One region of the Marinobacterium maritimum genome, then DNA from elsewhere that is predicted to be linked to it. Evidence: predicted binding sites of a transcription regulator. Region 1 holds the regulator's gene; each other region holds the start of a gene.
What was found. The regulator sigma-54, encoded in region 1, starts transcription at its own class of promoters, with help from an activator protein. The targets are predictions, from matches to a motif close to TGGCACNNNNNTTGCTNT.

Region 1 (2,202 bases):
ATCCCATCTCGGTCAGTGACATCAAGCAGACGATCCGGCACTTGCAGTCCCGCAATATCGGCATTCTGATCACCGATCACAATGTGCGAGAGACCCTTGATATCTGCGAGCGAGCCTATATCGTCAGTGAAGGGGGCATCCTGGCCCAAGGCAGCCCGCAGGACATCCTCAACAACGAGCAGGTCCGCCGCGCGTATCTGGGCGAGCAGTTCGCCCTCTAAGCGCCGCAGCATGTCTACTCCCAACTCGGTCAACCCGGCAGTTTGCATATGAAGCAGTCGTTACAACTCAAGATCGGCCAGCAGCTGACAATGACGCCGCAGCTGCAGCAGGCGATTCGCCTGCTGCAGCTCTCCACTCTGGATCTGCAGCAGGAAATTCAGGAAGCGCTGGACAGCAACCCCCTGTTGGAAGTGGATGAGGAACAGGAAACGGCGGAGGCCGAAGCCGAAAAGCAGGACACCAGTGCCGAACAGGACAGCTCCCGCGATAGCGAGCAGCCGGCCGCGACCGAGGACCAGGATAGCTGGGAAGACAGCGGCGAGGATGGCTGGAACGAGCAGATTCCCACCGAACTGGCGACCGACAGCCAGTGGGACGACACTTTCCAGCATCAGAGCTCGCCCGGCCCCGAACGCGACAGTGACTGGGATCCAGGTGACAACGACAGCACCGAGGATGATCTTCAGGATCACCTGCTGTGGCAGCTGAACCTGACCCCGATGAGTGACAACGACCGCATGGTGGCCCTCGCCCTGATCGATGCGGTCGATGCCGACGGCTACCTGCGCACCAGTGTCGACGAGGTACTGGAGCATTTCCAGCAGAGCGAGCCCGAACGTTTCTCTGACTGCGACACTGACGAGATCGAAGCGGTGCTGCACCGAGTGCAGCAGTTCGACCCAGCCGGCGTCTGCGCCCGCGACCTCAGCGAATGCCTGCAGTTGCAGCTGCGCCAACTGCCCGAGGACACCCCACTGCTCAACGATGCCGTACGCCTGGTACGCGACCATCTGAACCTGCTTGGCAGCCACGATTATCGCACCCTGATGCGCCGCTTGCGTCTCAAGGAAGACAGCCTGCAGCAGGTGATCAGTCTGATCCAGAGCCTGAACCCCAAGCCCGGCACCCTGATCAGCTCGGAGCCACCCGAATACGTCATCCCCGACGTGATCGTGCGCAAGATCCAGGGGCAGTGGAACGTCAGTCTCAACACCGACGCCTCGCCGCGTCTGAAGATCAACACCCAGTATGCCGACCTGATTCGACGGGCCGACAACAGCGCCGACAACACCTACCTGAAGAACCACCTGCAGGAAGCTCGCTGGTTCCTCAAAAGCCTGCTCAGCCGCAATGAAACGCTGCTCAAGGTGTCCACCGAGATCGTCGCGCGCCAGATCGACTTTTTCGAGGAGGGTGAAGAAGGCATGAAACCGATGGTACTGCACGACATCGCCGAAGCGGTCGACATGCACGAATCCACCATTTCGCGCGTGACCACACAGAAGTACATGCATACGCCACGCGGCATCTTTGAACTCAAGTACTTCTTCTCCAGTCACGTCAGCACGTCCGATGGCGGCGCCGCCTCTTCCACGGCGATTCGGGCGCTGATCAAGAAACTGGTCAACAATGAAAATACGGCCAAGCCACTCAGTGACAACAAGATCGCTCAGCTGTTAAAAGAACAGGGAATCAATGTCGCCAGACGCACCGTTGCAAAATATCGTGAAGCGATGAACATTCCGCCTTCTAATGAGCGCAAGCGTCTGGTTTAATGGGAATGGAAAGGCACGCTGTAAGAACGTGTCCATGACGAGGAGAAAAACCTATGCAGATCAACATCACTGGCCACCACGTCGAACTGACAGGCGCTCTGGACGAGTACGTACGTACCAAGTTTGACCGCCTGGAACGTCACTTCGATAACATCACTAATGCACAGGTCACACTCAGTGTTGAGAAGCAGCGCCAGACAGCTGAAGCCAACATCCACCTGGCTGGCGGTGAAGTCTTTGCGGCACACCAGCATGACGACATGTATGCTGCAATTGATGGTATGGTCGACAAGCTGGATCGCCAGATCATCAAGCACAAAGAAAAAATCAAATCCCACAAATAACCGGTAGCAGCACGTCACGACATGCAACTATCAGAACTGCTGACCCCCTCTCTCACGCTCTGCCATGTGGATGTGGTCAG
Region 2 (2,202 bases), on a different contig from region 1:
GGCCATCTCGTCCGGATCGTTACCGGCGATGCCGTTCAGGGCAGAGGCGTAGACAACCGGGAAGTCCAGCTGCTCGTCTGTGGCACCCAGGTTATCGAACAGATCGAACACCTGATCCATGACCCAGTCCGGACGTGCGCCAGGGCGGTCGATCTTGTTGATCACCACGATCGGACGCAGACCACGGGCAAACGCCTTCTGAGTTACGAAGCGAGTCTGCGGCATGGGGCCGTCCTGAGCGTCGACCAGCAACAGTACGCAATCAACCATGGACAGTACGCGCTCTACCTCGCCACCGAAATCCGCGTGTCCCGGAGTGTCGACGATGTTGATGCGGTAATCGTTCCACTTGATGGCGGTATTCTTGGCCAGAATAGTAATGCCACGCTCACGTTCCTGGTCGTTGGAATCCATGATGCGCTCGGCGCCTTCGTCACGGCGGCCCAGGGTTCCGGACTGCTGCAACAGCTTGTCGACCAGAGTGGTTTTGCCGTGGTCAACGTGGGCGATAATGGCAATATTTCGGAGGTTCTCGATCACGCGTAGTACCTTGGTGATGTGTTAAAGCGCGCCATTATACGGAAGGGATGTGAAACAATCGATCATTTACTGATCGTTATTGCTGTCCATTAGGTTCCAGTTGGGGAAACGGGCGGTAAAGCCGGGCTGCACGACAGTATTTCTCGGTCAATTCTTGGTAGTGGGCATCGTTTGGATCAGCCTGTTGCACGGCCCGGTAACGCTGGCAGCGAGAACGCAGCGTGTTACCAGCCTCCTGACGGCACATGCGATACATGTAGCTGCTTTCAGGGTAGTTGTAACAGATGGTATCCAGTCGGATCTCACCGCTTGTTTCAAGCCATTTGGCCGGGAAGCGTTTGCTGTACCCGGGCGAGGGTTCGGCCGTGGCGGTCAGGGGCAGGGCGAGCAGCAATGTGCAGCAGAGCAGTTGGGGCAGACCGTTCATGGTGCTGAAGAGGTTCTTTCATCAGGGGGCAATACAGAGCAGGGTACTCTGTCAAAGGAATGATTTGAAGCACGGTGACGGGCAGCATTCGGTTTTGCTTTGCACTATTATAGGCTGCAGATGCCGGGGTGCGTACACTGGTCTGGCTGGTTTTGCACTAATATGGTGCATCGATAGATATCGATGCTCTTTTTTGGTGCCAAGTGTCGCAGCTTCAATCCCGTGCATTCCAAAAATCAAGCACTTAGCTTGAATCAAAAACTGGCACGACCTTTGCTTTATGTTCTGGCAACCGGTTTCCGGATCCTAATGTAAAGATGTTTTGCCCAGGCAAACTGATAACGAGTGGGGATAGCCAAATGTCAGAGAAGACTCTGAATCTGATCAAAGAGAGTGGCGCAAAGTGGATTGATATGCGCTTTACCGACTTCAAGGGCAAGGAACAGCACGTCACCATCCCGGTTTCTGACATGGGTGATGACTTCTTTGAAGAAGGCAAGATGTTCGATGGTTCTTCCATCGCTGGCTGGAAAGGTATCGAAGAGTCCGACATGATCCTGCTGCCGGATGACAGCGCTTCTGTGCTGGACCCCTTCGCTGAAGATGCGACCGTTATCGTACGCTGTGACATTATCGAGCCGGCGACTGGTCAGGGTTACGAGCGTGACCCGCGTTCCGTTGCCAAACGCGCTGAAGAATACCTGAAGTCCACCGGCATCGCCGATTCCGCCATGCTGGGTCCGGAGCCGGAGTTCTTCGTCTTTGACGGTGTCGAGTGGCACGCTGACATCAGCGGCTGCGGCTACAGCATCCAGTCCGAAGAAGCTTCCTGGGCGTCCAACCACAAGATCGAAGGTGGCAACACCGGTCACCGTCCGCGCGTGAAGGGCGGCTACTTCCCGGTGCCGCCGATCGACTCCCTGCATGACCTGCGTGCGGCCATGTGTGATGCCATGGAAGCCATGGGCCTGACCATCGAAGTCCACCACCACGAAGTGGCGACGGCCGGTCAGTGTGAAATCGGCGTACGTGGCAACACCCTGGTGGCCAAGGCGGACGAAGTTCAGATCCTGAAGTACTGTGTACACAACGTGGCGCACGCCTATGGCAAGACCGGCACCTTCATGCCGAAGCCGCTGGTCGGTGACAACGGTTCAGGCATGCACGTGCACCTGTCCATGTCCAAGGACGGTGCCAACATCTTTGCCGGTGACGGCTACGGTGGTCTGAGCGAC
Region 3 (2,202 bases), 180 kb from region 1:
CATCAATATGCCCTTGGCACGCTCGATCAGCTTGCGCTCGGTCAACGCCGAGCGAGCCTCCTCCAGCTGGTCGCTCATTTGCTGCAGGTGTTCGGCCTGCTCCTGTAGCAGGTCATAGAGGGCGCGCACTGAACCACTGGGCGACAACGAAGCCGACTTGCCCTCCGAGCTTTCCAACAGCAGTGACAGGGGGGAAACCGGCTCGGACTCCGCATCGGGCTCTGCCTGCAAACGGGAACGGTTCTCTTGCAGCGCCTTGCGGGCCTGTTCCAGCCGGGATTGAGCCATCGCCAGCAGCGACGCCGACAGCTGCTGTTCCACATCCCGCATGCGATCGATCCGTTCAGTGGCTACGGCGAACCAGATTTCACTGATGCCGGCTGGAATCGGGCTGGCCGGGTCGAAACCATCCACTATCCAGCGCAGGCGAACCAGTTCCGCCGTTCCCGACGAGGCTTCAATTTCCGACCACTTCGCGCGCTCAGACTCGCCACCGAAACGAATGAACACATCCAGGCAGCGCTGCTGAGAGTCACGCAGGTGCTGCAATCGTGCCTGCAGCTCGGGATCAAAGCGACCGGTGGCAAAACCCACCGAGCCCCAGGCCCGCTCTTGGCCGGTGTGTTCCTTGGCTTGCAGGAAATGGAACAGGGCCACCAATGCCTGGGAAATTTCGGAATCGGTGGCGATGTCCGCCGCCTCGAATATGATGGCCAGCAACCCTGCGATCAGCCCTGACCAGGCCTCGGTCGAGGTCGCGGTATCCAATGTCTGGTCACCGATGCCTTTGCGCAGCTCAGGCAGATCTTCCAGTTGCAGCAACACCCTGGCGATACGGTGAAACAGGCTGGCGCTGCCCCAGAGCCGACTGTCTCCTTCCTGCACATGGCGCAGATAGTCATGAAAGTGTCGCTCCGCCGTATCACTGCGTTTACGCTGCTGTTCCCGCTCAGTGCCAAAGCGCTTGCCCCCCGAGGCCAGGTAGATGTTGGAGATGCCGCGCTCCCGCTGCAGCTCATGGATCAGCTCACAGGCGGACGTAACCAGCTGACAACTTTGGGCCAACTGGTCCAGGGTACGGATTTCGCTGCTGCGGGCGGCCAGCAGGAAATGCTCGATCAGGGGTGCGTGGGCAGGCATGAAAGGCTCCGGTCGTATCGCTTGATCAGCGGGGGCACTGTGAAAGATGCAAACCCTGTTCCAACAAAGGGAAAATTTAGGCATCAATATTGCTAGGTACTGTTGGACAGTCTTCTCAGAGCGAAGATTGTCTGCATAGCTCTTACATGAGGCATTGGCGCCTGCTCTCTCAATCACAAGGTTGAGGGACAGGCGCCTTTTTTATGAGGTATCGACAATGATGACACTGGACTACCTGCGTTCGGCCCTGCCCTCACTTGGCAACTTCAGCCTCTGGCAGCGCCCGACCCTGCTTACTCGGGAAGGCTCCCGTCAGGGCCGTGTTGATCTGGTCGGCGCCGGCCCGGGCGCCCCCGATCTGATCACCCGCAAGGGCTGGAAGGCCCTGCTGGCAGCCGATGTCATCGTCTACGACGCCCTGGTAAGTGACGAGCTGATGCAAGAGATTCCCGCCACGATCCGCCGCATCTACGTGGGCAAGCTGAAGGGACAGCACTCGGTCAGCCAGCCGCAGATCTGCCGCATGCTGGTACAGCTGGCGCGAGAAGGCCTGCAGATAGTGCGTCTCAAGGGCGGTGACCCACTGGTGTTCGGTCGCTTGACCGAGGAAATGGATGCCCTGCGGGCGGCTGACATCCCGTTCAGCATCGTACCCGGCATCACGGCTGCCGCCGGCTGTGCCGCCAGCTGCAATCTGCCGCTGACCGAACGGGTGACCGCACCGCGCCTGCGCCTGATCACCGCGCACAGCTGTGACGACCGTCCCATCGACTGGTCCGACCTGGCACGCCGCGACGAGACGCTGGTGTTCTACATGGGGTTGTCGATGGCCGAAACCATCTCGAACGAGCTGCAGCAGCACGGCCTGCCGAATGACTGGCCGGTACTGCTGGTGGAGCGTGGCACCCATGCCGACCAGCGTGCATTGCGCACGGATCTGGCCGAAATGAGCACCACAATCGAGCAGCATGCACTGAAATCACCCACGCTTATCCTGGTTGGCAAGGTGGTTGAGCAGTACCGGGAAGCATCCGAAACGATTGAACAGATGCTGGCAGAAAC
Region 4 (2,202 bases), 110 kb from region 1:
GCGGAGGAAGGGATTGACCCGACGCCCAACCAGATCGATCTGCAGCAGCTGAACAAGCTGGAACGGGATCTGCTGCGTGATGCGCTGCATGTAGTGAAGGGATTCAAAAAGCATCTGGCACAGCGCTACCACCTTGGAGGTTGAAGCATCATGATCATCCCGCGCTCCATACGGCGCCTGAAGGAAAAACGTCAGCACCGTGAGGGCCCCTGGGCTCACCTGTTCGAGAGCTATAAGGGCGATGAAGTGGTTTCGCTGGATTGCGAGACCACCAGTCTGGACGTGAAGCAGGCCGAGATCCTGTCGATCGGTGCCGTGCGCATCAAGGGGCGCAAGGTGATCACCAGTGAGCGGCTGGACCTGAAGCTGAAGCCGCCCAAGAGCCTCAGCGGTGACTCGATCAAGATCCACAAGATCCGGGCCAGTGATCTGGCTGATGGCATCGATCTGGAGGACGCCCTCGAACAGGTACTGGAGTTCATCGGCAATCGCCCGATTCTGGGTTATTACGTCAACTTTGATATCCGTATGCTGGACAAGTTTATCCGCCCCCGTTACGGTTTCGGCCTGCCCAACAAGGCGATCGAGCTGTCCCACGTGTATCACGACATCATCAAGTGGAAGCACGTGGGCGGAGATGTGGATCTTCGCTTTGACACCATCGCCGGCAAGCTGGATATTCCCATGCTGGAACGGCACACCGCACTGGGGGACGCAATCACCGTTGCGTTGATGTATGTGCGATTGAAGTACGGTTTAACACCCAACAGCAGTTACTGAGTACCTAAATCTCGGGTATCATGGCGAAGCGGGCTATTGGCCCGCTTTTTGCTTTATTGCTAGGGTGATGCCGGTAGAGACCGGAATACGTCAGTATATTGTCGACTTCATCGCCGCCTTGCTTGATGCGCAAGGGGTAGTCTCTATAATGTCAAAATATTGCCGCAGGGAGAGAGGGAAGCATGGTAGAGCGTGCGGATATCAACAGCCTGCTGTCACAGATGCGCTCGATCAAGGCCGAGATGCAACAGGGCGTGGCACCCATGGCCCGACCGGAGCTGGAAACCTCCGGTATCAGCAAGGTCGAAAGCAATGGCTTTGCCGAGCTGCTCAAGGGGGCTGTTGATAAGGTCAACGAGCACCAGATGGAAGCGTCCCGGTTGCGTACCGCCTATGAGCAGGGGGACCCGTCGGTGGATCTGTCTCAGGTGATGATCCAGGCGCAGAAGGCCACGGTTTCTTTTCAGGCGATGACCCAGGTGCGTAACCGTCTGGTTACGGCCTACGAAGATGTGATGAAGATGCCTATCTAAGGCGGCTAACGGTTAGGATTGAATGGATAATTCGGCAGCACAGGCCAGCAACAAAGGCAGTCTGATGTCCGGCTTCAACAGCCTGGGCATTCTGCGTCAGCTTGGCCTGATGGTGGGGCTGGCCGCGAGCATCGCCATCGGCTTTGCCGTGGTGCTCTGGTCTCAGAAGCCGGATTACCGTGTGCTCTTCTCCAACCTGAACTTCGCCGATGCCAACGAGGTGATCGAACAGCTGAAGCTGTTCAATATGCCCTACAAGTTTGATGCCGATGGCCGCGCGATTCTGGTGCCCGAGGAGCACGTGCATCAGGCACGTCTGAAGCTGGCTTCGGAAGGTTTTACCTCCGACAAGACGGTTGGCTTCGAGCTGCTGGATCAGGATCAGGGGCTGGGCACCAGCCAGTTCATGGAAAATGCGCGCTTCCGCCGAGGCCTTGAGGGTGAACTGGCGCGAACCATCAGCAGCATGCTGGCTGTGCGCTCGGCCCGGGTGCACCTGGCTCTGCCCAAAGAATCCGTTTTTGTCCGTGACCAGCGCAAGCCGCGCGCCTCCGTATTCATCGAGATGTTCTCCGGTCGTACCCTGGCGCGTGATCAGGTTGTTGCCATCGCCAACCTGGTGGCGTCCAGCATTCCTGAACTGGCGGTAGAAGATGTGACCGTCGTCGATCAGAAGGGGCGTCTGCTCAATACCCGTGATCAGGATGAAGATGTCGTTCTGGCGGCCAAACAGCTGGAATATACCCGCAGCATCGAACAGACGCTGGTCAACCGGATCAACAGCATTCTTCAGCCGGTGCTGGGGCTGGGCAATTTCCGCGCGGAAGTCTCCACCGAGATCGACTTTACCGAAGTGGAGCAGGCCGACGAAATCTACAACCCGGATCTG

Region 2: the regulator sigma-54 is predicted to act here: its motif matches at 1,230-1,247, upstream of glnA (glutamate--ammonia ligase).
Region 3: the regulator sigma-54 is predicted to act here: its motif matches at 1,186-1,203, upstream of ABD013_RS08505 (nitrate- and nitrite sensing domain-containing protein).
Region 4: the regulator sigma-54 is predicted to act here: its motif matches at 818-835, upstream of fliE (flagellar hook-basal body complex protein FliE).

The regions. Positions count from the first base shown of each region.
Region 1 is NZ_BAAAET010000002.1:266,999-269,200, reverse strand. It holds gene lptB (LPS export ABC transporter ATP-binding protein) at 1-221, shown strand, start outside; gene ABD013_RS07620 (RNA polymerase factor sigma-54) at 270-1,778, shown strand; gene hpf (ribosome hibernation-promoting factor, HPF/YfiA family) at 1,832-2,122, shown strand; gene ABD013_RS07610 (PTS sugar transporter subunit IIA) at 2,144-2,202, shown strand, end outside.
Region 2 is NZ_BAAAET010000003.1:349,456-351,657, reverse strand. It holds gene typA (translational GTPase TypA) at 1-540, opposite strand, end outside; gene ABD013_RS12620 (hypothetical protein) at 617-967, opposite strand; gene glnA (glutamate--ammonia ligase) at 1,327-2,202, shown strand, end outside.
Region 3 is NZ_BAAAET010000002.1:448,091-450,292, reverse strand. It holds gene ABD013_RS08505 (nitrate- and nitrite sensing domain-containing protein) at 1-1,140, opposite strand, end outside; gene cobA (uroporphyrinogen-III C-methyltransferase) at 1,358-2,202, shown strand, end outside.
Region 4 is NZ_BAAAET010000002.1:155,680-157,881, forward strand. It holds gene ABD013_RS07065 (putative nucleotidyltransferase substrate binding domain-containing protein) at 1-144, shown strand, start outside; gene ABD013_RS07070 (3'-5' exonuclease) at 151-780, shown strand; gene fliE (flagellar hook-basal body complex protein FliE) at 963-1,313, shown strand; gene fliF (flagellar basal-body MS-ring/collar protein FliF) at 1,336-2,202, shown strand, end outside.